DNA from 3 places in the Streptomyces sp. 4N124 genome. Region 1 is predicted to be linked to each of the others. Evidence: predicted binding sites of a transcription regulator. Region 1 holds the regulator's gene; each other region holds the start of a gene.

Region 1 (7,135 bases):
CGCCCCCTTCGGGCCCGACGACCAGCACGATCTCACCCTCGGCGGGCAGTTCGACACCGGCGAGGGGTTCCGCACCGCTTTCATGCAGTACGGCGGCGAAGTCGGCCTTCGCGAGAAGTGCCGCGACCTGCTTGGAGGTTGCGGCGTCCGCGACGTCGGGGAAGCGCACCCGGCGGGACTGCTTGCCCGCCTCACGCGCCGTGGCCCGCCACTTGGCCAGCGCCTTCAGTCCGCGGTCGCCCTTCCACTGCGTGATGCAGCGGGAGGCGGCCCACGGCACGATCGCGTCCACGCCGACCTCGGTCATCGTCTCGACGGCGAGTTCGCCGCGGTCGCCCTTGGGGAGCGCCTGGACGATCGTGATGCGGGGTTCGGCCTGCGGCTGCTCGGCCACCGAGTCCAGCCGGACGATCAGCCGGTCCTTGCCCTCGGTGTCCAGCACCACGCAGTCCGCCCAGCGGCCCGCCCCGTCGGTGAGCACCACGTCCTCGCCGGGCCGCAGCCGCTTCACCGAGACCGCGTGCCGCCCCTCGGGGCCGTCGAGGACGTACCGCCCGCCGCTGTCCGCGTCGAGGTGCTCGACCACGAAGACCGGGGCGGTCATCAGGCACCGCCTCCCATGGACGGAGCGGCCGACAACGCTGTCTTCGCCGCGGCGATCTCCGCGGCCAGCACCTCCACCAGCTGTCCGGCGGGCAGTTCGCGGGCCATCCGGTGGCCCTGTCCCGCCCACAGCGCCATGCCCTGCGCGTCGCCCGCCTCGGCCGCCGCCTTGCGCAGCGGCGAGGTGAGGTGGTGGATCTCCGGGTAGGCGGCGGGCGCGTACGGGCCGTGCTCGCGCAGGAAGCGGTTGACCAGGCCGCGGGCCGGGCGGCCGGAGAACGCGCGCGTCAACTCCGTACGGACGAACAGGGGGTTGGTGAGCGCCCGCTTGTGCAGGGCGTTGGCGCCGGACTCGGGGGTGGCGAGGAACGCCGTGCCGAGCTGGGCCGCGCCGGCGCCGGCGGCGAGGGCGGCGGCGATCTGGCTGCCGCGCATGATGCCGCCGGCGGCGACGAGCGGGAGCGACACGGTCTCGCGGACCTGCGCGATCAGCGACAGCAGGCCGATGCCGCCGCCGTCCGTCTCCTGGACGTCCCGGTGCGTGCCCTGATGGCCGCCCGCCTCGATGCCCTGCACGATCACTCCGTCGGCACCGGCCCGCTGCACGGCGAGGGCCTCCTCGGCGGTGGTCGCGGTGACCAGCGTGAGGGTGCCGACGCGGCGCAGCGAGTCCAGCACGTCCCGGCTGGGCACGCCGAAGTGGAACGAGACCACCGGCACCGGGTTGTCGAGCAGGACGGCGAGCTTGGCGTCGTAGCCGTCGTCGCGGCCGCTGTCGGGGTCGCCCAGCTCGGTCTCGTACCAGGCGGCCTCACCGGCGAGCTGATGGGCGTAGACATCGACCGCTGCGGCGTCCGCGTACTCCGGCTGCGGCATGAACAGGTTCACGCCGAAGGGGCGGCTCGTGATCCCCCGCAGCTGTTTGATCTCCTGGTACATGCCGTCGGCGGTCTTGTACCCGGCGGCCAGAAACCCGAGCCCGCCGGCCTCGGACACGGCGGCAGCGAGATGCGGGACGGAGACTCCGCCCGCCATGGGGGCCTGCACGATCGGATGAGGGAAGAGATCGGTCAGTGCGGAGGACATGACGGCATGTTGTCACGTCCTCCGAACAAGTCCGAATCCGGCCTTCCCCTTGGCATAGGCCACCGGCATGGCAGAGCTAACGCCCGTTGAAGGCATCCTTCAGCCGAGAAAACAGCCCCTGCTGCCCCGGCTGGAACTGCCCCGTAGGCCGTTCCTCGCCGCGTAGCTTCGCCAGCTCGCGCAGCAGTCGCTCCTGCTCGGGGTCGAGCTTGTTCGGGGTCTGGACCTCGACGTGGACGATGAGGTCACCGCGTCCGCCGCCGCGCAGGTGCGTGACGCCGCGGCCGTGCAGCGGGATCGACTGGCCGGACTGGGTGCCCGGGCGGATGTCGACCTCTTCCAGGCCGTCCAGGGTCTCCAGCGGAACCTTGGTGCCGAGGGCGGCCGCCGTCATCGGAAGCGTGACCGTGCAGTGCAGGTCGTCGCCGCGCCGCTGGAACTGCGAGTGCGGCAGCTCGTGGATCTCGACGTACAGGTCACCGGCGGGACCGCCACCGGGGCCGACCTCACCCTCACCCGCGAGCTGGATCCGCGTGCCGTTGTCGACACCGGCCGGGATCTTGACCGTGAGGGTGCGACGGGAGCGGACCCGGCCGTCACCGGCGCACTCCGGGCACGGCGTCGGCACGACCGTGCCGAAGCCCTGGCACTGGGGGCAGGGCCGGGACGTCATGACCTGGCCCAGGAAGGACCGGGTGACCTGCGACACCTCACCGCGACCGCGGCACATGTCACACGTCTGGGCACTCGTCCCCGGCGCGGCGCCCTCGCCGTTACAGGTCGAGCAGACGATCGCCGTGTCGACCTGGATGTCCTTGGTCGTGCCGAAGGCCGCCTCGTCCAGCTCGACGTCCAGCCGGATCATCGCGTCCTGGCCGCGCCGCGTACGCGACCGCGGGCCGCGCTGGGACGCCGTACCGAAGAACGCGTCCATGATGTCCGAGAAGTTCCCGAAGCCACCCGCGCCGAAGCCGCCCGCGCCACCGGCGCCGCCGGCCTGGGACAGCGGGTCGCCGCCGAGGTCGTAGACCTGCTTCTTCTGCGGGTCCGACAGCACCTCGTAAGCGGCGTTGATCTCCTTGAACCGCTCCTGGGTCTTCGGATCCGGATTGACGTCCGGGTGCAGCTCGCGTGCGAGCCGCCGGAAGGCCTTCTTGATCTCTTCCTGCGACGCGTCGCGGCGCACGCCGAGAACGGCGTAGTAGTCCGTGGCCACTTACGACTCCGCCAGGATCTGTCCGACGTACCGTGCCACTGCGCGTACCGCTCCCATCGTTCCCGGGTAATCCATGCGGGTCGGTCCGACCACGCCGAGCTTGGCGACTGCCTCGCCGCCCGAACCGTAGCCGACCGACACGACGGACGTGGAGTTGAGTCCCTCGTAGGCGTTCTCATGACCGATGCGTACGGTCATGCCCGAATCCCCGGCCTCACCAAGCAACTTGAGGAGCACGACCTGCTCCTCCAGCGCCTCGAGCACCGGCCGGATCGTGAGGGGAAAGTCATGCCCGAAGCGGGTGAGATTGGCGGTGCCGCCGATCATCAGCCGCTCTTCGTTCTCCTCGACGAGGGTCTCCAGAAGCGTGGAGAGCACCGTCGAGACCGTGCCGCGGTCCTCGTGGTCGAAGCCCTCGGGCAGGTCCTCGACCAACAGCGGGACATCGGTGAACCGGCGTCCGGCGACCCGGCTGTTGAGCCGCGCGCGCAGATCGGCGAGAGAGGCCTCGCCGAACGGCGCCGGACAGTCGACCATCCGCTGCTCGACCCGCCCGGTGTCCGTGATCAGCACGAGCATCACGCGCGCGGGTGCGAGCGAGAGCAGTTCCACGTGCCGCACGGTGGAGCGGGTGAGCGAGGGGTACTGCACGACGGCGACCTGCCGTGTCAGCTGCGCGAGCAGCCGCACGGTCCGCGCCACCACATCGTCGAGATCGACGGCCCCGTCGAGGAAGTTCTGAATGGCACGCCGCTCGGGCGCGCTCATCGGCTTGACGCCGGCCAGCTTGTCGACGAAGAGGCGGTAGCCCTTGTCCGTGGGGATGCGCCCGGCACTGGTGTGCGGCTGGGCGATGAACCCCTCGTCCTCCAGGGCTGCCATGTCGTTGCGCACGGTCGCCGGGGAGACACCGAGGTTGTGCCGCTCGGTGAGCGCCTTGGAGCCGACCGGCTCCTCCGTGCCGACGTAGTCCTGGACGATGGCGCGCAGCACCTGAAGCCTGCGTTCACTCAGCATCCGCGCACACCTCCAGAAGTCGTCCTCTCGGCGCCTCGCCTGGCACTCTTCACTTCCGAGTGCCAGAGTTCCCCGGCCCAGTGTACGGCGGTGAGGTACTCACGGGGCAAGGACGGGGTCGTACGGCTAGCGTCGCCGTATGAGCGTGACTTGGGAAGAGCTGGGGTGGGAGCCGCTGGCGGCCGGGGTGGGGCGGTGCCGGCTGCCGGTGTGGGACTGCACGGTGGGGCTGGTCGTCGGGGCCGGCGCGGCCCTGGTGATCGACGCCGGGTCGAGCCTCCCCGAGGGCGCACGCGTGCGTGCCGGGGCGCAGGAGCTCGCCGGCCACCGTGTGACTCATCTCGCGCTCACCCACCCGCACTTCGACCACGTCTTCGGGGCGGGAGCCTTCGCGGGCGCGGAGTTGTACGGCGCGGTGGGAATCGACACGGCGTACGCGCACACCGGGCGCGAGGAACTGCGTACGGACGCGGTACGCCACGGTCTGGACGCCGGCCTGGCGGACGAGGCGGTGGCGGCACTCGCCCCGCCCCGCCATCACGTCTCCGGCGAGTGGACCCTCGACCTGGGCGGCGGCCGGCAGGTTCTCCTCGCCAACGTGGGCCCGGGCCACACCGCCCACGACCTCGCGGTCCTCGTCCCCGGCGATCCGGAGGTCGTGTTCTGCGGCGATCTGGTCGAGGAGTCCGGAGAGCCGCAGGCGGGCGCCGACGCCGTACCGACCCACTGGCCCGCGGCACTTGATCGTCTGCTGGACCTCGGCGGCGAGGACGCACTGTATGTGCCCGGTCACGGAGCGGTGGTCGACGCGGCGTTCGTCCGCGCGCAGCGGAACGCGCTCGCGCGCGAATTCGGCGTGTCGTGACCACACCCCTCCGCCTTCTCCTATCGTCATCCGAATGCGCCAGTACTCTCCGGACCTGACCCCGCCGTGGAAGAAGCCCAAGCCCGTCCCCGAGGTCCCGGCGGACCCCGGCCTGGTGGTCGAGGAAACCGGCACCGGTTTCTGCGGCGCGGTGATCCGCTGCGAGGCGGGCACGGTGACCCTGGAGGACCGCTTCGGCAAGCACCGCGTGTTTCCCCTGGAACCACGGGGCTTCCTCCTGGAGGGCCGAGTGGTGACCCTGGTGAAGCCTGCCGCCGGTCCTGTACGTCCCACCCGTACCGCATCCGGTTCCGTCGCCGTCCCCGGCGCACGCGCGCGTGTCGCCCGCGCCGGGCGCATCTATGTCGAGGGCCGGCACGACGCGGAACTCGTCGAGAAGGTCTGGGGCGACGACCTGCGCATCGAGGGCGTGGTCGTGGAGTACCTGGAGGGCGTCGACGACCTGCCGTCCATCGTGGCCGAATTCGCACCCGGTCCGGACGCGCGGCTGGGGGTGCTGGTCGACCACTTGGTGCCGGGCACGAAGGAGTGGCGCATCGCGGAGGCGGTGACGAGTGAGCATGCCCTGGTGGTCGGCCACCCGTACATCGACATCTGGGAGGCCGTGAAACCGTCCTCGCTGGGGATCGCGGGGTGGCCGCGGGTGCCGCGCGGGCAGGACTGGAAGACGGGCGTGTGCCGGGCGCTGGGCTGGCCGGAAAACACCGGTGCGGCCTGGCAGGGGATTCTGGGGCGGGTGCGGTCCTACCGGGATCTGGAGCCGGAGTTGTTGGGGCGGGTCGAGGAACTGATCGACTTCGTCACGACACCGGCGTAGCGCGGCGTCGCCTCAGTCCACCAGGTCCCGCACCACCGCATCCGCCAGCAACCGCCCCCGAAGCGTGAGCACCGCGTGCCCCTCCTCATACGGCCGTTCCTGAAGCAGCCCCTCTCCCAGCGCCCGCCGGGACGCCTTGAGGCCCTCCTCCCGGAGCAGAGCCAGCGGCACGCCCTCGCGCAACCGCAGCTCCAGCAGAACCCGCTCCACCCGACGGTCCTCGTCCGTCAGGATCTCCCGCCCCGCCCCAGGTGAGCGCCCAGCGGCCAGCGCCGCCGCATAAGCGCCCGGATGCTTCACGTTCCACCACCGCACCCCGCCCACGTGCGAGTGCGCTCCCGGCCCGGCCCCCCACCAGTCGGCCCCTCGCCAGTACAGCTCGTTGTGCAGGCACCGCCCCGCATCAGACGTCGCCCAGTTCGACACCTCGTACCACTCGAAGCCGGCCCCCGACAGCACCGACTCCGCGATCAGATACCGGTCCGCATGGACGTCGTCGTCGGTCATCGGAACCTCGCCCCGGCGGATGCGCCGGGCCAGCTGTGTGCCCTCCTCGACGATCAGGGCGTAGGCCGAGACATGGTCCGGCCCGGCGCCGATCGCCGACTCCAGCGAGGCCCGCCAGTCGTCGTCCGACTCCCCCGGCGTGCCGTAGATCAGATCCAGGTTGACGTGCTCGAAGCCCGCCGCCCGGGCCTCCGCGACGCAGGCCTCAGGCCGTCCCGGCGTGTGCGTACGGTCCAGCACGCGCAGTACATGCTGCTTCGCGCTCTGCATGCCGAAGGACACCCGGTTGAAGCCGCCCTCGCGGAGCGTGGCCAGATACGCCGGATCCACCGACTCCGGGTTCGCCTCGGTCGTGATCTCGGCGTCGGGTGCCAGGCCGAACTCGTCGCGGATCGCCCCCAGCATGCGGACGAGATCGTCCGCGGCCAGCAGTGTCGGCGTACCGCCTCCGACGAAGACCGTCCGTACGGCACGCGGGTCGTCGCCGAGGACCTTGCGGGCCAGGCGGACCTCGTCGATCAGCGTGTCCGCGTAGTTGTCACGGGACGCCAGCACGCCGCCCGTGCCACGCAGCTCGGTCGCGGTGTAGGTGTTGAAGTCGCAGTAGCCGCAGCGGGTGGCGCAGTACGGGACGTGCAGATAGAACCCGAGGGGGCGGGTGGCCGCGTCGGCGAGCGCGGGTGCGGGGAGCGCGCCGTCGTCGGGGACGGGCTCGCCGTCGGGGAGTGCGGAAGGCATGCCTTCCATTGTCCAGCACCCGTAGGGATCACTCCGCCTGCAGCACCAGCAGCGCCAGGTCGTCCTCCGGCGGCCTCCCGCCGAACTCGTGCACCAGCCTGCGGATCCGCTCCGCGATCAGCTCCGCGCTCAGCCCCGCGCACCCCGCCAGAGCCTCCGCCAGCCCGTCGCCGTCGTCGAACTGGCGGGAGCCCGAGCGCCGCTCCGTCACCCCGTCCGTCACGCACAGCAACGTGTCGCCGGGGAGCAGCTCAAAGGTTTCGCT
Region 2 (7,135 bases), on a different contig from region 1:
AGCGCGGGCATCGAGCCGTAGGTGAAGCCGATACCGGCGCCGATGACGCAGGACACCAGGACGAAGTGCCAGACCTCCGTCATCAGGGCGATGTTGAGGAGGTAGCCGGCGGCCACGATCAGGGCACCGATCATCAGCGTGACCTTCGGGCCACGGGCCTTGGACACCGCGGCGGAGACCGGCGCCGTCGCCATCATGACCAGGCCGGACGGCGCCATGACCAGACCGGCGATCAGCATGGACTTGCCCAGGCCGTACCCGGTCTGCGCGGGCAGCTGGAGCAGCTGCGGCAGGACCAGGGACATCGCGAACATCGCGAAGCCGACGGCGATCGAGGCGAGATTGGTGACGAGGACCTGACGGCGGGCGGTGGTGCGCAGGTCGACCAGCGGCTGCTCGGTACGCAGCTCCCACCAGCCCCACAGCAGCAGGATGACGACGGACGCGACGAGCAGACCGATCGTGGTGGCGCTGCCCCAGCCCCAGTCCGCGCCCTTGGAGATCGCCAGCAGCAGACAGACCAGGCCCGCCGCCATGCCGAGACCGCCCACCAGATCGAAGCGTCCGCCGGTGCGCACCTTCGACTCCGGTACGAGCGCCAGCATCAGGCCGAGTGCTACGACGCCCAGTGCGGCCGACGTCCAGAACAGGACGTGCCAGTCGAAGTTGTCGGCGATGAGCGCGGCGGTGGGCAGTCCGAGGGCGCCGCCGACGCCGAGGGAGGCGCTCATCATGGCGGTGGCGGAGCCGAGCCGCTCGGCGGGGAGTTCGTCCCGCATGATGCTGATGCCGAGCGGGATCACACCGGAGGCCAGGCCCTGGAGGACCCGGCCGATGATCATCGGGACCAGGGACTCACTCAGCGCGCAGACCACCGAACCGGCTATCAGCATCACGACACTGATCAGCAGCATCCGCCGCTTGCCGAACATGTCACCGAGCCGGCCGACGACCGGCGTCGCCACGGCCGCGGCGAGCAGCGTCGCCGTCACCGCCCACGCGGTGTCCGACGCGGGGGCGTCGAGCAGCTTGGGCAGCTCCGGGACGATCGGGATGACCAGGGTCTGCATCAGCGATACGACGATTCCGGCGAAGGCCAGCACCGCCACCACGGCGTTCGGCCTCGGCGGGGCGGAGCCTGCCGCCTCGGCGGGACGGGCAAGGGCGTCGGACATGACGGGGCCTCCGTAAGAGCGCTTGTAAGCTTGACCTAGGCAACCTTAAGTCAGTTGCTTGACTTAATCAAGCGCCGGAGGGATGCCGGAAACGCCCGAGGGCGGCACCCCCTGCGTGAACAGGGAGTGCCGCCCTCGGTCGAAGGACAGACGATCAACCGGAGTCGATCAGAAGTCCATGTCACCGCCCGGCATGCCGCCGCCGGCGCCGGCACCGGCCGCGGCCTTCTCCGGCTTGTCGGCGATGACGGCCTCGGTGGTGAGGAACAGCGCGGCGATGGAGGCGGCGTTCTGCAGAGCGGAACGGGTCACCTTCGCCGGGTCGATGATGCCTTCGGCGATCATGTCGACGTACTCACCGGTCGCGGCGTTCAGGCCGTGGCCGACGGGCAGGTTGCGCACCTTCTCGACGATGACACCACCCTCAAGACCACCGTTGACGGCGATCTGCTTGAGCGGGGCCTCCAGGGCGAGCTTCACGGCGTTGGCGCCGGTCAGCTCGTCACCCTCCAGGTCCAGCTTCTCGAAGACCGTGGAGGCCTGGAGCAGGGCCACGCCACCACCGGCGACGATGCCCTCCTCGACGGCCGCCTTCGCGTTGCGAACGGCGTCCTCGATGCGGTGCTTGCGCTCCTTGAGCTCGACCTCGGTGGCGGCACCGGCCTTGATGACGGCCACGCCGCCGGCCAGCTTCGCCAGACGCTCCTGGAGCTTCTCGCGGTCGTAGTCCGAGTCGCTGTTCTCGATCTCGGCGCGGATCTGGTTGACCCGGCCGGCGACCTGGTCGGCGGAGCCGGAGCCGTCGACGATGGTGGTCTCGTCCTTGGTGATGACGACCTTGCGGGCGCGGCCCAGGAGATCCAGGGTCGCGTTCTCCAGCTTGAGGCCGACCTCCTCGGAGATGACCTCGCCGCCCGTGAGGATGGCGATGTCGCCGAGCATGGCCTTACGACGGTCACCGAAGCCCGGAGCCTTGACGGCGACGGACTTGAAGGTGCCGCGGATCTTGTTGACGACCAGGGTCGACAGGGCCTCGCCCTCGACGTCCTCGGCGATGATCAGCAGCGGCTTGCCCGACTGCATGACCTTCTCCAGGAGCGGGAGCAGGTCCTTGACCGAGGAGATCTTGGAGTTGGCGATCAGGATGTACGGGTCGTCGAGGACGGCCTCCATACGCTCCATGTCGGTGGCGAAGTACGCCGAGATGTAGCCCTTGTCGAAGCGCATACCCTCGGTGAGCTCCAGCTCCAGACCGAAGGTCTGGGACTCCTCGACGGTGATGACGCCTTCCTTGCCGACCTTGTCCATCGCCTCGGCGATGAGCTCGCCGATCTGGGTGTCGGCTGCGGAGATGGAGGCCGTGGAGGCGATCTGCTCCTTGGTCTCCACGTCCTTGGCCTGCTCAAGGAGGGCACCGGAGACGGCCTCGACGGCCTTCTCGATACCGCGCTTGAGGGCCATCGGGTTGGCGCCGGCGGCTACGTTGCGCAGGCCCTCCTTGACCAGGGCCTGGGCGAGAACGGTCGCCGTGGTCGTACCGTCACCGGCGACGTCGTCCGTCTTCTTGGCGACTTCCTTGACCAGCTCGGCGCCGATCTTCTCGTACGGGTCCTCGAGCTCGATCTCCTTGGCGATGGAAACACCATCGTTGGTGATCGTGGGGGCGCCCCACTTCTTCTCGAGGACGACGTTCCGGCCCTTGGGGCCAAGGGTGACCTTGACGGCGTCGGCGAGCTGGTTCATCCCGCGCTCGAGACCGCGCCGTGCCTCCTCGTCGAACGCGATGATCTTGGCCATGTGAAGTGGTCCTCCCGGACTGGGGTGGATTGCTCCGGACCGCGCTGGCGCCCGCGACGGACGGCTCGCCTGCCTGTGGTTCCTTGCCCCACCCGGCCTGCGGGCCTCACCGACCCGGTCCTGGTTGTCACTCTCACCTTCAGAGTGCTAACGCCAATGATTAGCACTCGCCCATGCCGAGTGCAAGCGCTCCTCAGTGATCCTCAGGCGTGACAAGGGGTCCGGACATGCCGGAGGGCTCGCAACCCATGACTCCCCATGGGAAACGAGCCCTCCGAAGATGAACAGAAGAACGTCGCTGCAGTCAGTCGGCGCGTGCTTCAGCTGGTCGCGAGACGGACCATGTCCGCCTGCGGCCCCTTCTGGCCCTGCGAGATCTCGAAATCGACCCGCTGACCTTCTTCCAGGGTGCGGTAGCCGTCCATCTGAATCGCGCTGTAGTGGACGAATACATCCGCACCACCGTCGACCGCGATGAAGCCGTACCCCTTCTCCGCGTTGAACCACTTGACGGTGCCCTGAGCCATGCCTAACTCCCCTATTACTGGCCCTTGCACAGATCCACACTTCGCGGATCCGGGTCAGACCTCACCCCCCACGGTTGGGGGCGTGCGCCGGAACGCGTCGACCGCGGCTGAATGTATCTGTCCAACTGCCGTCTGCAACAGGTCAATCGGACGAGAAATCTGGGCGCGACCGGTCGGTGAAATGCGGAGAATTTGTGGAAATCCAGGGCAAGTCGGACCCAATAAAAGGAGCGAATGACGCAAAAAGCCCGCGTACTTTGGCTACTTCTTGTCGGCCGTGCGGGCGGAACTCATATGCGCCCGGCATGAAAGCCCGAGCAGGTTCCCCAACTGTACCGCGCTCAACCATAGAGAATGGCCCCCTCCGCTTCTCTCACGGAGGGGGCCATTCGATGAACAATGCGTGATTCAGCCGCCCGCGACCGCCGGAATGATCGAGACACCGGCCCCGTCCGGCGTCGCCGTCTCCAGCCCCTGCTCAAAACGGACGTCGTCGTCATTGACGTACACGTTGACGAACCGCCGCAGCTTGCCCTGGTCGTCGAGGATGCGGGCGGCGATGCCGGTGTGGTTCTTCTCCAGGTCGGAGATGACGTCGGCGAGGGTCGCACCCTCGGCGGAGACCTCAGCCGCACCGCCGGTGTAGGTGCGCAGGATGGTAGGGATGCGGACGCTTACGCTCATGACTTGAACCTCCGGTCAGTACAGCGCCCCTTCAGGGGCGCGGGGAACTGCGCGACCGGCCCCCACCGGCCCGCAGACGAAATCAATGGGGACGGGCCCCTAGCCGAGACCCGCTTCCCGGAACGAGTCCAGGCTGGGCCGAATCGTCGCAGTCAGCCCCGTGCCGGCAACCGCGTCAAGCGTCTTGAGACCATCACCGGTGTTGAGCACGACCGTGGTCTTGCTGGGGTCGAGGACGCCGTTCTCGATCAGCTTGCGCGCCACACCCACCGTGACACCGCCCGCGGTCTCCGCGAAGATGCCCTCGGTCCGCGCCAGCAACTTGATCGCGTCCACGACCTGCTCATCGTTCACATCCTCCACCGCACCGCCGGTACGGCGAGCAATGTCCAGGACATAAGGACCATCCGCCGGGTTGCCGATCGCCAGCGACTTGGCGATCGTGTTCGGCTTCTGGGGCCGGACGACGTCGTGGCCGCCCTTGAAGGCGACGGACACCGGGGAGCATCCCTCGGCCTGCGCGCCGAAGATCTTGTACGGCTTGTCCTCGACGAGACCGAGCTTGATCAGCTCCTGCAGACCCTTGTCGATCTTCGTGAGCTGCGAGCCGGAGGCGATCGGCACCACGAGCTGGTCGGGCAGCTGCCAGCCGAGCTGCTCGCAGATCTCGTACGCGAGGGTCTTGGAGCCCTCGGCGTAGTACGGCCGCAGGTTGACGTTGACGAAGCCCCAGCCCTCGCCGGCCGGGTCGCCGATCAGCTCGGAGCAGAAGCGGTTCACGTCGTCGTAGTTGCCCTCGATACCGACGAGCTCACCGCCGTAGACCGCGGCCATGACGACCTTGCCCTGCTCCAGGTCGTGCGGGATGAACACGCAGGAACGGAAGCCGGCGCGGGCTGCGGCGGCACCGACAGCACCGGCCAGGTTGCCCGTCGACGAGCAGGACAGCGTGGTGAAGCCGAAGGCGCGCGCCGCCTCCAGCGCCTGCGCCACCACCCGGTCCTTGAAGGAGTGCGTCGGGTTGCCGGAGTCGTCCTTGACGAAGAGCTTGCCGGCGTCGACACCCAGCTCGCGCGCGAGGTTGTCGGCCTTGACGAGCTTGGTCCAGCCCGGGTTGATGTTGGGCTTGTCTGCCACGTCCGCGGGGACGGGCAGCAGCGGTGCGTACCGCCAGATGTTCGCGGGTCCCGCCTCGATCTGCTTGCGGAGCTCTTCGGCGTCGTAGGCCGAGAAGTCGTAGGCGATCTCGAGCGGGCCGAAACACTCCTCGCACGCGAAGACCGGGCCGAGGGGTACTCGGTGACCGCATTCACGGCACGAGAGGGCCGCGGCGGGGCCGAGGTTCACGGTGTCGGTGGTGCTTGCAACTGTCTGCGCAGCCATGTGAGGCGAGGCCCTTTCTCCTCATCTTCCTCACGACGCATCTCGCCGTGAGACGGATTTGGCACCTTCCCTAGCCGGGAGCCTCGCGGAGAACGATCAACACTGATCTACGAGTACCGACTGGAGGGTTGCCGGGGCTTCAACGGGCCGTATCCCTCTGCCCCTCTGGATGAGCGGTATTCAGTTGTCATGCGGTTGTGGTCGCCAACGACCCCCGACATGCGATGGTCATCAGCGTTGTTCAAGACTGTAACCGAAGGCCAGGACAGTTGAGATAGTCGTCCGAACCGCGAGATGGATCACACACCTCTAGTCGTGATCCGCGACAGTGAGGAGCCGCTTACTGTGCTGGAAGAAGTCGAGCGCTGGTTGAGCGCACGCTCCTGGTCCCTGACCGATCGCCCGCTCCACAAGATCCTGGCCGCGAAACGCGCCACGGGACAGACCGTCAGTGTCGTGCTGCCCGCGCTCAACGAGGAGGAGACGGTCGGCGAGATCGTCGCCGTGATCCGTCACGACCTCATGCAGCAGGTCCCGCTCGTCGACGAGATCGTCGTCGTCGACTCGGGATCGACCGACCGCACCTCCGAGGTGGCCGCCGCCGCGGGCGCCCGGGTCGTCCACCGCGACGACATCCTGCCGCGCATCCCGGCCGTCCCCGGCAAGGGCGAGGTCCTGTGGCGCTCGCTCCTCGTCACCAGCGGCGACATCGTCTGCTTCATCGACGCGGACCTGAAGGAGTTCAAGTCGGACTTCGTCTCCGGCATCGTCGGCCCGCTGCTCACCGACCCGGAGGTCGACCTCGTCAAGGGGATGTACGACCGTCCGCTCGGCGGCGCCGCAGGCCAGGGCGGCCGGGTGACGGAGCTGATGGCCCGCCCGCTGCTCAACATGCACTGGCCGCAGCTGGCCGGATTCGTCCAGCCGCTGGGCGGCGAGTACGCGGCCCGCCGCTCCCTGCTGGAACAGCTCCCGTTCCCCGTCGGATACGGCGTGGAGCTGGGCATGCTGGTCGACGCCCTGCATCTGGTGGGCCTGGACGCCCTCGCCCAGGTCGACGTCGGCGTGCGCAAGCACCGGCACCAGGACGGCCAGGCCCTGGGCCGGATGTCGGCCGCGATCTACCGCACGGCCCAGCTGAGGCTGGCCCGCGGCCATCTGATCCGCCCCTCCCTCACCCAGTTCGAGCGGAGCGAGGACGGATTCGAACCCCGCACCTACTCCGTGGATACGGAAGAACGGCCTCCGATGGCCGACATCGCCGAGTACCAGTCCCGCAAAGCGGCATAAACGTGCGCGTGGCGTAACGAAACGCGCCGGTTGTATACGCGTGGGCCGTACGTTTGAGCGGTTCTGGCCTGGGCTAGGTTGAGGCGTATGGCTGCAACCTTCGGTGCTGCGCAGGTACTGGTCGCGTCCAACCGCGGCCCCGTCTCGTACGGGGTCCGCGAGGACGGCTCGCTGCACGCCAAACGCGGCGGCGGCGGGCTGGTGTCCGGTCTCTCCGCGATCGGGCCGGACGCGGACGCCCTGTGGGTCTGCTCGGCCCTCGGCGACGGCGACCGCGAG
Region 3 (7,135 bases), on a different contig from region 1:
GCGCGGATCGGCGAGCGCTGGCGCATCGGGTCCGTGGTGCTGGAGGTCACCAGCGGCCGGATTCCGTGCAGCACCTTCCAGGCCCATGTGGGTGAAGAGCGGTGGGTGAAGCGCTTCACGGCGAAGGGGGCGCCCGGCGCGTATCTGCGGGTGATCGAGCCCGGCGAGATCCGCGCGGGCGATCCGGTCGAGATCGTGCACCGGCCCGATCACGAGGTGACCGTCGCGCTGCAGTTCCGTGCGGTGACCACCGAGCGTTCCCTGCTGCCCCGACTGCTCGCGGCCGGCGAGGCACTGCACCCGGAGGCGCTGGCGAAGGCACGGGAGTACATGGAGAAGCAGGGGGCCTGACGCGCGACGGCGTCCCGTCGAGTGGTGCGGGGCCGGCACACCGGGATCCGCGGGCCGGGGACGGCACCCGCGCCGGACCGCTCGGCGTCTGATCCCCTCCCGCACCACGTCGCGCCCATCGGCCTGACGCACTCTCACCACCTCGTCCTTCGCCTGGGCTTCACCTACCGGGAGGGCCTGTGCAGGGAGCGGACGCGGGCCCTCCGGGTGTTTAACCTTGCGCCATGACAACGGCTCTCATCACCGGATCCACCGCGGGCATCGGCGCCGCGTTTGCGCGGCGGCTGGCGGCCGACGGGCACAACCTCGTCCTGGTCGCGCGGGACACCAAGCGGCTCGCGGAGCAGGCGACCGAACTGCACGACCGGCACGGCATCGAGGCGGAGGTGCTGTCGGCCGACCTCGCCGAGGACACCGGCATCGACGCGGTGGCCGCCCGCCTCGCAGACCGCAAGAACCCCGTCGACCTGCTGATCAACAACGCGGGCTTCGGCAACAAGGGCCGCTATCTCGACGTATCCATGGCCGACGAGCTGAAGATGCTCAAGGTGCACTGCGAGGCGGTGCTGCGGCTGACGTCCGCCGCGGTGGAGGCGATGCGGGAGCGCGGGCGGGGCGGGGTCATCAACGTCGCCTCGGTCGCCGCCTTCGTGCCGCGCGGTACATACGGCGCGTCCAAGGCGTGGGTCGTGCAGTTCACGCAGGGCGCGGCGCGCGATCTGGCGGGCAGCGGCGTACGGCTGATGGCGCTGGCCCCCGGTTTCGTCCGTACGGAGTTCCACGAGCGGGCCGGAATGGGCACGGACAACATCCCCGGCTGGATGTGGCTGGACCCCGACAAGCTGGTCGCGGCGGCCCTTGCCGACCTGGCGCGCGGCAAGACGCTGTCGATTCCCGATCCCCGGTACAAGGTGCTGATGGGCATGGCCAAGGTGGTGCCGCGCGGGATGCTCGGCGGGATCACCTCGAAGACGGGGCGCAAGTACGGGCCGCAGTAGGCCGACAGACGGAGCGGTCAGGAGGAGAATGGAGCTGTTCGACCGGACCCTCGGGGGACGGAGGCGACGCCATGACGTTCGTACAGCTCATCGACTGCAAGACGAGCCGGTTCGACGAGATGAACCGGCTGATGGACACCTGGGTCGAGCAGACCAAGGGGAAGCGGACCGCGACGCACAGTGTGATCGGCAAGGACCGGTCCGACGCGTCGCACTTCATCGAGATCGTGGAGTTCCCGTCGTACGAGGAGGCGATGCGGAACTCGAACCTCCCGGAGACCGACAAGATCTTCCGGGAGATGGTCGCCCTCTGCGACGAGATGCCGACGTTCACGGATCTGGACGTGGTGCGCGACGAGCAGTTGTACGCGGCCACCGCGCGGCGGTTCTTCGACATGCTGGCCGGGAAGGGCGATGCGCCCACGTTCAACGACGTGCTCATCGAGGACTATCACGACCACGATCCCAGCAACCCGCAGGACGTCATCGGGCTCGACGCCTTCCGGCGCGAGGTCGAGGTGTGGCGGGGCGGCTTCGACTTCTCGTTCACGATCGAGGACCAGCTGGCCCAGGGTGACCGGGTGTGCACCCGGTGGACCTGGAACGGCCTGCACAAGGGCGATTTCCTCGGGATCGCGTCCACCGGGAAGCGGGTCACCATGACCGGGACGACCATCCACCGGTGCACTGCGGACGGGAAGATCGCCGAGGGCTGGTGGCAGTACGACCGGCTCGGGCTGATGGAGCAGTTGGGCGCGCTGGACGCGCTGGAGAAGTAGGGCAACGCGAAGGCCCGGCACCCCTTGGGGTGCCGGGCCTCGGTGCTGACGTGCGTCAGTGGGAGTGGCCGTGGCCGCCCGCGGCGGCCGGCTCTTCCTCTTCCTTCTTCTCGACGACCAGGGTCTCGGTCGTGAGGAGCAGGGAGGCGATGGAGGCGGCGTTCTCCAGGGCGGAGCGGGTGACCTTCACCGGGTCGATGACGCCGGCCTTGACCAGGTCGCCGTACTCGCCGGTGGCGGCGTTGAAGCCCTGGCCCTTGTCGAGCTCGGCGACCTTGGAGGTGATGACGTAACCCTCCAGGCCGGCGTTCTCGGCGATCCAGCGCAGCGGCTCGACGACCGCGCGGCGGACGACGGCGACACCGGTGGCCTCGTCGCCGGTCTTGTCGAGGTTGCCCTCGAGGACCTTGGCGGCGTGGACGAGCGCGGAGCCACCACCGGAGACGATGCCCTCCTCGACCGCGGCGCGGGTCGCGGAGATGGCGTCCTCCAGACGGTGCTTCTTCTCCTTCAGCTCCACCTCGGTGGCGGCGCCGACCTTGATCACGCACACGCCGCCGGCCAGCTTCGCGAGGCGCTCCTGGAGCTTCTCGCGGTCCCAGTCGGAGTCCGTGGACTCGATCTCGGCCTTGATCTGCGCGATGCGGCCCTCGACGCCGCCCTTCTCACCGGCACCGTCGACGATCGTGGTGTCGTCCTTGGTGACGGTGACGCGGCGGGCGGAGCCGAGCACGTCCAGACCGGCCTGGTCGAGCTTGAGGCCGACCTCCTCGGAGATGACGGTGGCGCCGGTGAGGACGGCCATGTCCTCCAGCATCGCCTTGCGGCGGTCGCCGAAGCCGGGGGCCTTGACGGCCACCGCGTTGAAGGTGCCGCGGATCTTGTTCACGACGAGGGTGGAGAGGGCCTCGCCCTCCACGTCCTCGGCGATGATCAGCAGCGGCTTGGAGGAGTTGGACTGGATGACCTTCTCCAGCAGCGGCAGCAGGTCCTGGATGGACGAGATCTTGCCCTGGTTGATCAGGATGTACGGGTCGTCGAGGACGGCCTCCATACGCTCCTGGTCGGAGACCATGTACGGGGACAGGTAGCCCTTGTCGAAGGCCATGCCCTCGGTGAAGTCCAGCTCCAGACCGAAGGTGTTGGACTCCTCGACGGTGATGACACCGTCCTTGCCGACCTTGTCCATCGCCTCGGCGATCAGCTCGCCGACCTGCTGGTCCTGGGCGGACAGCGCGGCGACGGCGGCGATGTCGGACTTCTCGTCGATCGGGCGCGCGGTCGCGAGGAGCTCCGCGGAGACCGCGGCGACGGCGGCGTCGATGCCCTTCTTCAGGGCGGCCGGGGAAGCGCCGGCGGCGACGTTCTTCAGGCCCTCGCGGACCAGCGCCTGGGCCAGCACGGTGGCGGTGGTGGTGCCGTCACCAGCGATGTCGTTGGTCTTGGTCGCCACCTCCTTCACCAGCTGCGCGCCGAGGTTCTCGTACGGGTCCTCGATCTCTACCTCGCGGGCGATCGTGACACCGTCGTTGGTGATGGTGGGTGCGCCGAACTTCTTGTCGATGACGACATTGCGGCCCTTGGGGCCGATCGTCACCTTGACCGTGTCGGCAAGCTTGTTGACGCCGCGCTCGAGGGCGCGACGGGCGTCCTCGTCGAACTTCAGGATCTTCGCCATGGGAGCGGTTCAGCCCTCTCGGAAAACGTGGGTGAAACGAACTGCGCCCCTGACGCCCGGCTTCATAAGGTCGCGGGGGCCCGGGGCGCAGCTCAAAAACAAATGTGCTTCGGTGATCTACTTCTCGATGATCGCGAGCACGTCGCGAGCGGAGAGCACCAGGTACTCCTCGCCGTTGTACTTCACTTCGGTGCCGCCGTACTTGCTGTACAGCACGATGTCGCCGGTCTTGACGTCGAGCGGCAGGCGCTCGCCGTTCTCGAAGCGGCCCGGGCCCACGGCCAGGACGACGCCCTCCTGGGGCTTCTCCTTGGCGGTGTCCGGAATGACCAGGCCAGAGGCGGTGGTCTGCTCCGCGTCGAGCGGCTGGACCACGATGCGGTCCTCAAGCGGCTTGATGGCAACCTTGGAGCTGGTGGTCGTCACGATCCGACCTCCCCCTTCGGAGATCTCACGGGGTTAACTGTCTGAGGTGGCGACCAGGTGGATCCGTCGTCGCGGGTGCCGGACCTGCCCGTCGCTATTGGCACTCTCCAGGGGGGAGTGCCAGAGCCGAGACTATGACCGCAGTTAGCACTCGGTCAAGCGGAGTGCCAATGCCTGCGGCGCGTCGGCGGATTCTTGTGGACGTCCGTTGCGTGGAACCCGGCGTTCCTGGGGGCTGCGCCCCCAGACCCCCGCATCGGCCTGGCGGCCTCGTCCTCAAACGCCGGACGGGCTGAGATTGCCTGGACCGGCACCGAGAAGTGCCCTTACAGGTAATCCTCGAGCCGCCCCACCCTCAGCCCCGCCCCCTCCACCCGCCGCAGCACACGTTCCGTCCGCTTCCACAGAGGTGGGCCGGTCGGGTCGTCCGGGCCGATGAGGATGATGTCGCCGGGGTGGAGGGGGGCGTCGTCGGTGTCGGCGGAGGTCCACAGGACGATGGCCGAGAGGCCGCAGTCGGCGGTCGCGTGCAGGGTCGTCATGTCGTAGCGGCCGTGGGGTGGGCGGAAGAGGCGGGGGCGGATGCCGAAGCGGGACTTGAGTTTGTCCTGCTGGCCGCAGATCTCGGCGCGCTGGCCGGCGTAGGGCAGGCCGGGCAGGGCGGTGTGGTCGAGGGTGTGGTTCTGGATGCTCGCGCCGACCGACTGCAGGCGCGCGAAGTGGCCGTAGCCCGGGCCCACGACGCTGTCCGTGAGGAACATGCTGACCGGGAGCCGCCGTTCGCGGACCATGTCGACGAAGCGGGGGTCCTTCTCCGCGCCGTCGTCGTAGGTCAGGAAGACGACCTTGTCCTCGGTGCGGACCCGGTCCACCACGGGCGGCAGCCCCCGGTCCGCCTCCGGGCCGTGCGGGCTCACCCGTCCGGCCGCTTTCTCGCCGAGGCGTTCGAAGGGGTCGACGGACTGTGCGCAGCCGGTGAGCAGCGCGGCGGTCAGCGCCAGCGCCCCGGCCGCGCGCAGCCTCACAGGTAGTCCTCCAGCCGCGCCACGGCGTACCCCTTCGCCGTGACCTTCTCCAGGAACCGTCGGATCATGTCCGGCATCGTGCCCTTCCAGTCGTCCTTACCGCGGAAGTGGCTGAGAACGATGTCGCCGGGATGAAGGTCACGGTCCCACTCGCGGTACTCCCAGTGGTCGGCGAAGACCTCCTCGTTCCACAGGGGCGCGTACTTGATGCCGCAGGCCTTCGCCGCGTACAGGGTGTCCGCGTTGTAGTTGCCGAAGGGCGGGCGGAAGAGGGTCGGGCGGGTGCCGTAGTGCTTCTCGATCACGTTCTGCATGCCGCAGATCTGGCGCTTCTGGCGGGAGTACGACAGGCCCGGCAGGTAGGGGTGGTCGAGGGTGTGGTTGTTCAGACTCACCCCCGCCCGCTGCATGCGCTTGAAGTAGCCGTAGTCCTCCTTCACCAGGTAGTCGCTGAGGAACGCGGTGTACGGGACCCGCAGTTCGCGCATCATGCGCAGGAACGCCGGGTCCTTCTCGGCGCCGTCGTCGATCGTGAGGAAGACGATCTTCTGCCGGGTGGGGATCGTGGTGAAGACCGGCGGGAGGTCGTCCTCCTCATGGCCGTCCACCTCGAAGCCCGCGCGGGTCCTGATCTCCGGTTTCACGGCCGGGGGCGGCGGGGCCGTCAGGGGGACCCTCGACAGGCCCCAGCGCTTCGCCGCGGCGACCCGGGCCCGCTGCGCGGCGTGCTTGTCGGGGACCTTGGCGCCGGGCGCCTCACGGGGCTGCTGGCCTGCCGCGGGCCGTGCCGTGGAGGCGCCGTCCGCGCAGCCCGAGGCGATGGCCGCGGCGGCGAGCACGGCGATCCCGGCATGGATCCGCTGCTTCCGATACGCCCCGTATTTATCATTTTGTACGACTACTCGCATGGAGCCGGATCCTCGCAGGCACCCGCCCCGAACCCCGGCCGACACCGCCGCCGCGCGTGCACCATCCACCGACTGGCCCACAATGAACCGGTGAACGACCTCGCCCCCCTCCTCACCCCCGAAGGCCGCGCCCTCCTCGACGAGGTCCGCGGCACCGACCCCGCGCAGGAGCTCGCCGTCGCCACCCGGCTGCGCCGCGAGCACCCCGCCGAGCTGGTGTCGGCGGCGCTCGGGCAGGCGCGGCTGCGGCAGCGGGCGGTGGCGAAGTTCGGGGCCGAGGACGCGGGGCGGATGTTCTTCACGCCGAACGGGGTCGAGCAGTCGACGCGGGCGAGCGTGGCGGCGTATCGGGCCGAGCGTTTCAGGACGCTGGGGATCCGGTCCGTCGCGGACCTGTGCTGCGGTATCGGCGGTGACGCGATCGCGTTCGCCCGCGCCGGGATTCGGGTGCTGGCCGTGGATCGAGATCCGCTGACCTGTGAGGTGGCCCGCGCCAACGCGACCGCGCTCGGCCTCGCCGACCTCATCGAGGTACGGGAAGCGGATGTGACGAAGGTGGAAACGGCTGCGTACGACGCCGTGTTCGTCGACCCCGCCCGGCGTGGCGGTCGCGGCCGGATCTTCGACCCCGAGGCCTACTCGCCGCCGCTGTCGTGGGCGGTGCAGACGGCCCTGAAAGCTCCCCGCGCCGCCCTGAAGATCGCGCCCGGAATCCCCCATGAAGCCGTCCCCGCCGAGGCCGAGGCCGAGTGGATCTCCGACGGCGGGGATGTGAAGGAGGCGGTGCTGTGGTTCGGCACCGAGCCGGGTGCCGTACGCGCCACCCTGCTGCCGGGGCCGCGGACCCTGCTCGGACGCGGGCTGCCCGATCCCCAAGTACGGCCTGTGGGGCGGTACTTGTACGAGCCCGACGGCGCCGTCATCCGCGCCCATCTGGTCGCCGAGGTCGCCGAGTCGCTCAACGGTGGGC

The links. Region 1 encodes HrcA, which represses chaperone genes, less so after heat shock. Its sites were predicted from a motif close to TTNGCACTCNGNNNNNCNGAGTGCNAA; they were not measured.
Region 2: groL (chaperonin GroEL) is a predicted target of HrcA. The motif match lies at 3,133-3,159, and genes of this name have one in related genera.
Region 3: groES (co-chaperone GroES) is a predicted target of HrcA. The motif match lies at 4,377-4,403, and genes of this name have one in related genera.

What each region holds. Positions count from the first base shown of each region.
Region 1 covers NZ_JBQQBS010000030.1:74,531-81,665, reverse strand. Annotated here, with positions in the region: gene ACTWQO_RS27655 (16S rRNA (uracil(1498)-N(3))-methyltransferase) at 1-604, opposite strand, end outside; gene ACTWQO_RS27650 (nitronate monooxygenase) at 604-1,689, opposite strand; gene dnaJ (molecular chaperone DnaJ) at 1,766-2,905, opposite strand; gene hrcA (heat-inducible transcriptional repressor HrcA) at 2,906-3,922, opposite strand; gene ACTWQO_RS27635 (MBL fold metallo-hydrolase) at 4,062-4,787, shown strand; gene ACTWQO_RS27630 (DUF3097 domain-containing protein) at 4,822-5,625, shown strand; gene hemW (radical SAM family heme chaperone HemW) at 5,638-6,870, opposite strand; gene ACTWQO_RS27620 (SpoIIE family protein phosphatase) at 6,899-7,135, opposite strand, start outside.
Region 2 covers NZ_JBQQBS010000002.1:76,138-83,272, forward strand. Annotated here, with positions in the region: gene ACTWQO_RS02305 (MFS transporter) at 1-1,175, opposite strand, end outside; gene groL (chaperonin GroEL) at 1,344-2,972, opposite strand; gene ACTWQO_RS02315 (cold-shock protein) at 3,293-3,499, opposite strand; gene ACTWQO_RS02320 (MoaD/ThiS family protein) at 3,908-4,183, opposite strand; gene thrC (threonine synthase) at 4,283-5,566, opposite strand; SAM riboswitch class I at 5,585-5,742, opposite strand; gene ACTWQO_RS02330 (glucosyl-3-phosphoglycerate synthase) at 5,912-6,856, shown strand; gene ACTWQO_RS02335 (alpha,alpha-trehalose-phosphate synthase (UDP-forming)) at 6,944-7,135, shown strand, end outside.
Region 3 covers NZ_JBQQBS010000017.1:21,505-28,639, forward strand. Annotated here, with positions in the region: gene ACTWQO_RS18995 (MOSC domain-containing protein) at 1-351, shown strand, start outside; gene ACTWQO_RS19000 (SDR family NAD(P)-dependent oxidoreductase) at 576-1,349, shown strand; gene ACTWQO_RS19005 (ester cyclase) at 1,421-2,128, shown strand; gene groL (chaperonin GroEL) at 2,184-3,806, opposite strand; gene groES (co-chaperone GroES) at 3,924-4,232, opposite strand; gene ACTWQO_RS19020 (polysaccharide deacetylase family protein) at 4,559-5,257, opposite strand; gene ACTWQO_RS19025 (polysaccharide deacetylase family protein) at 5,254-6,165, opposite strand; gene ACTWQO_RS19030 (THUMP-like domain-containing protein) at 6,256-7,135, shown strand, end outside.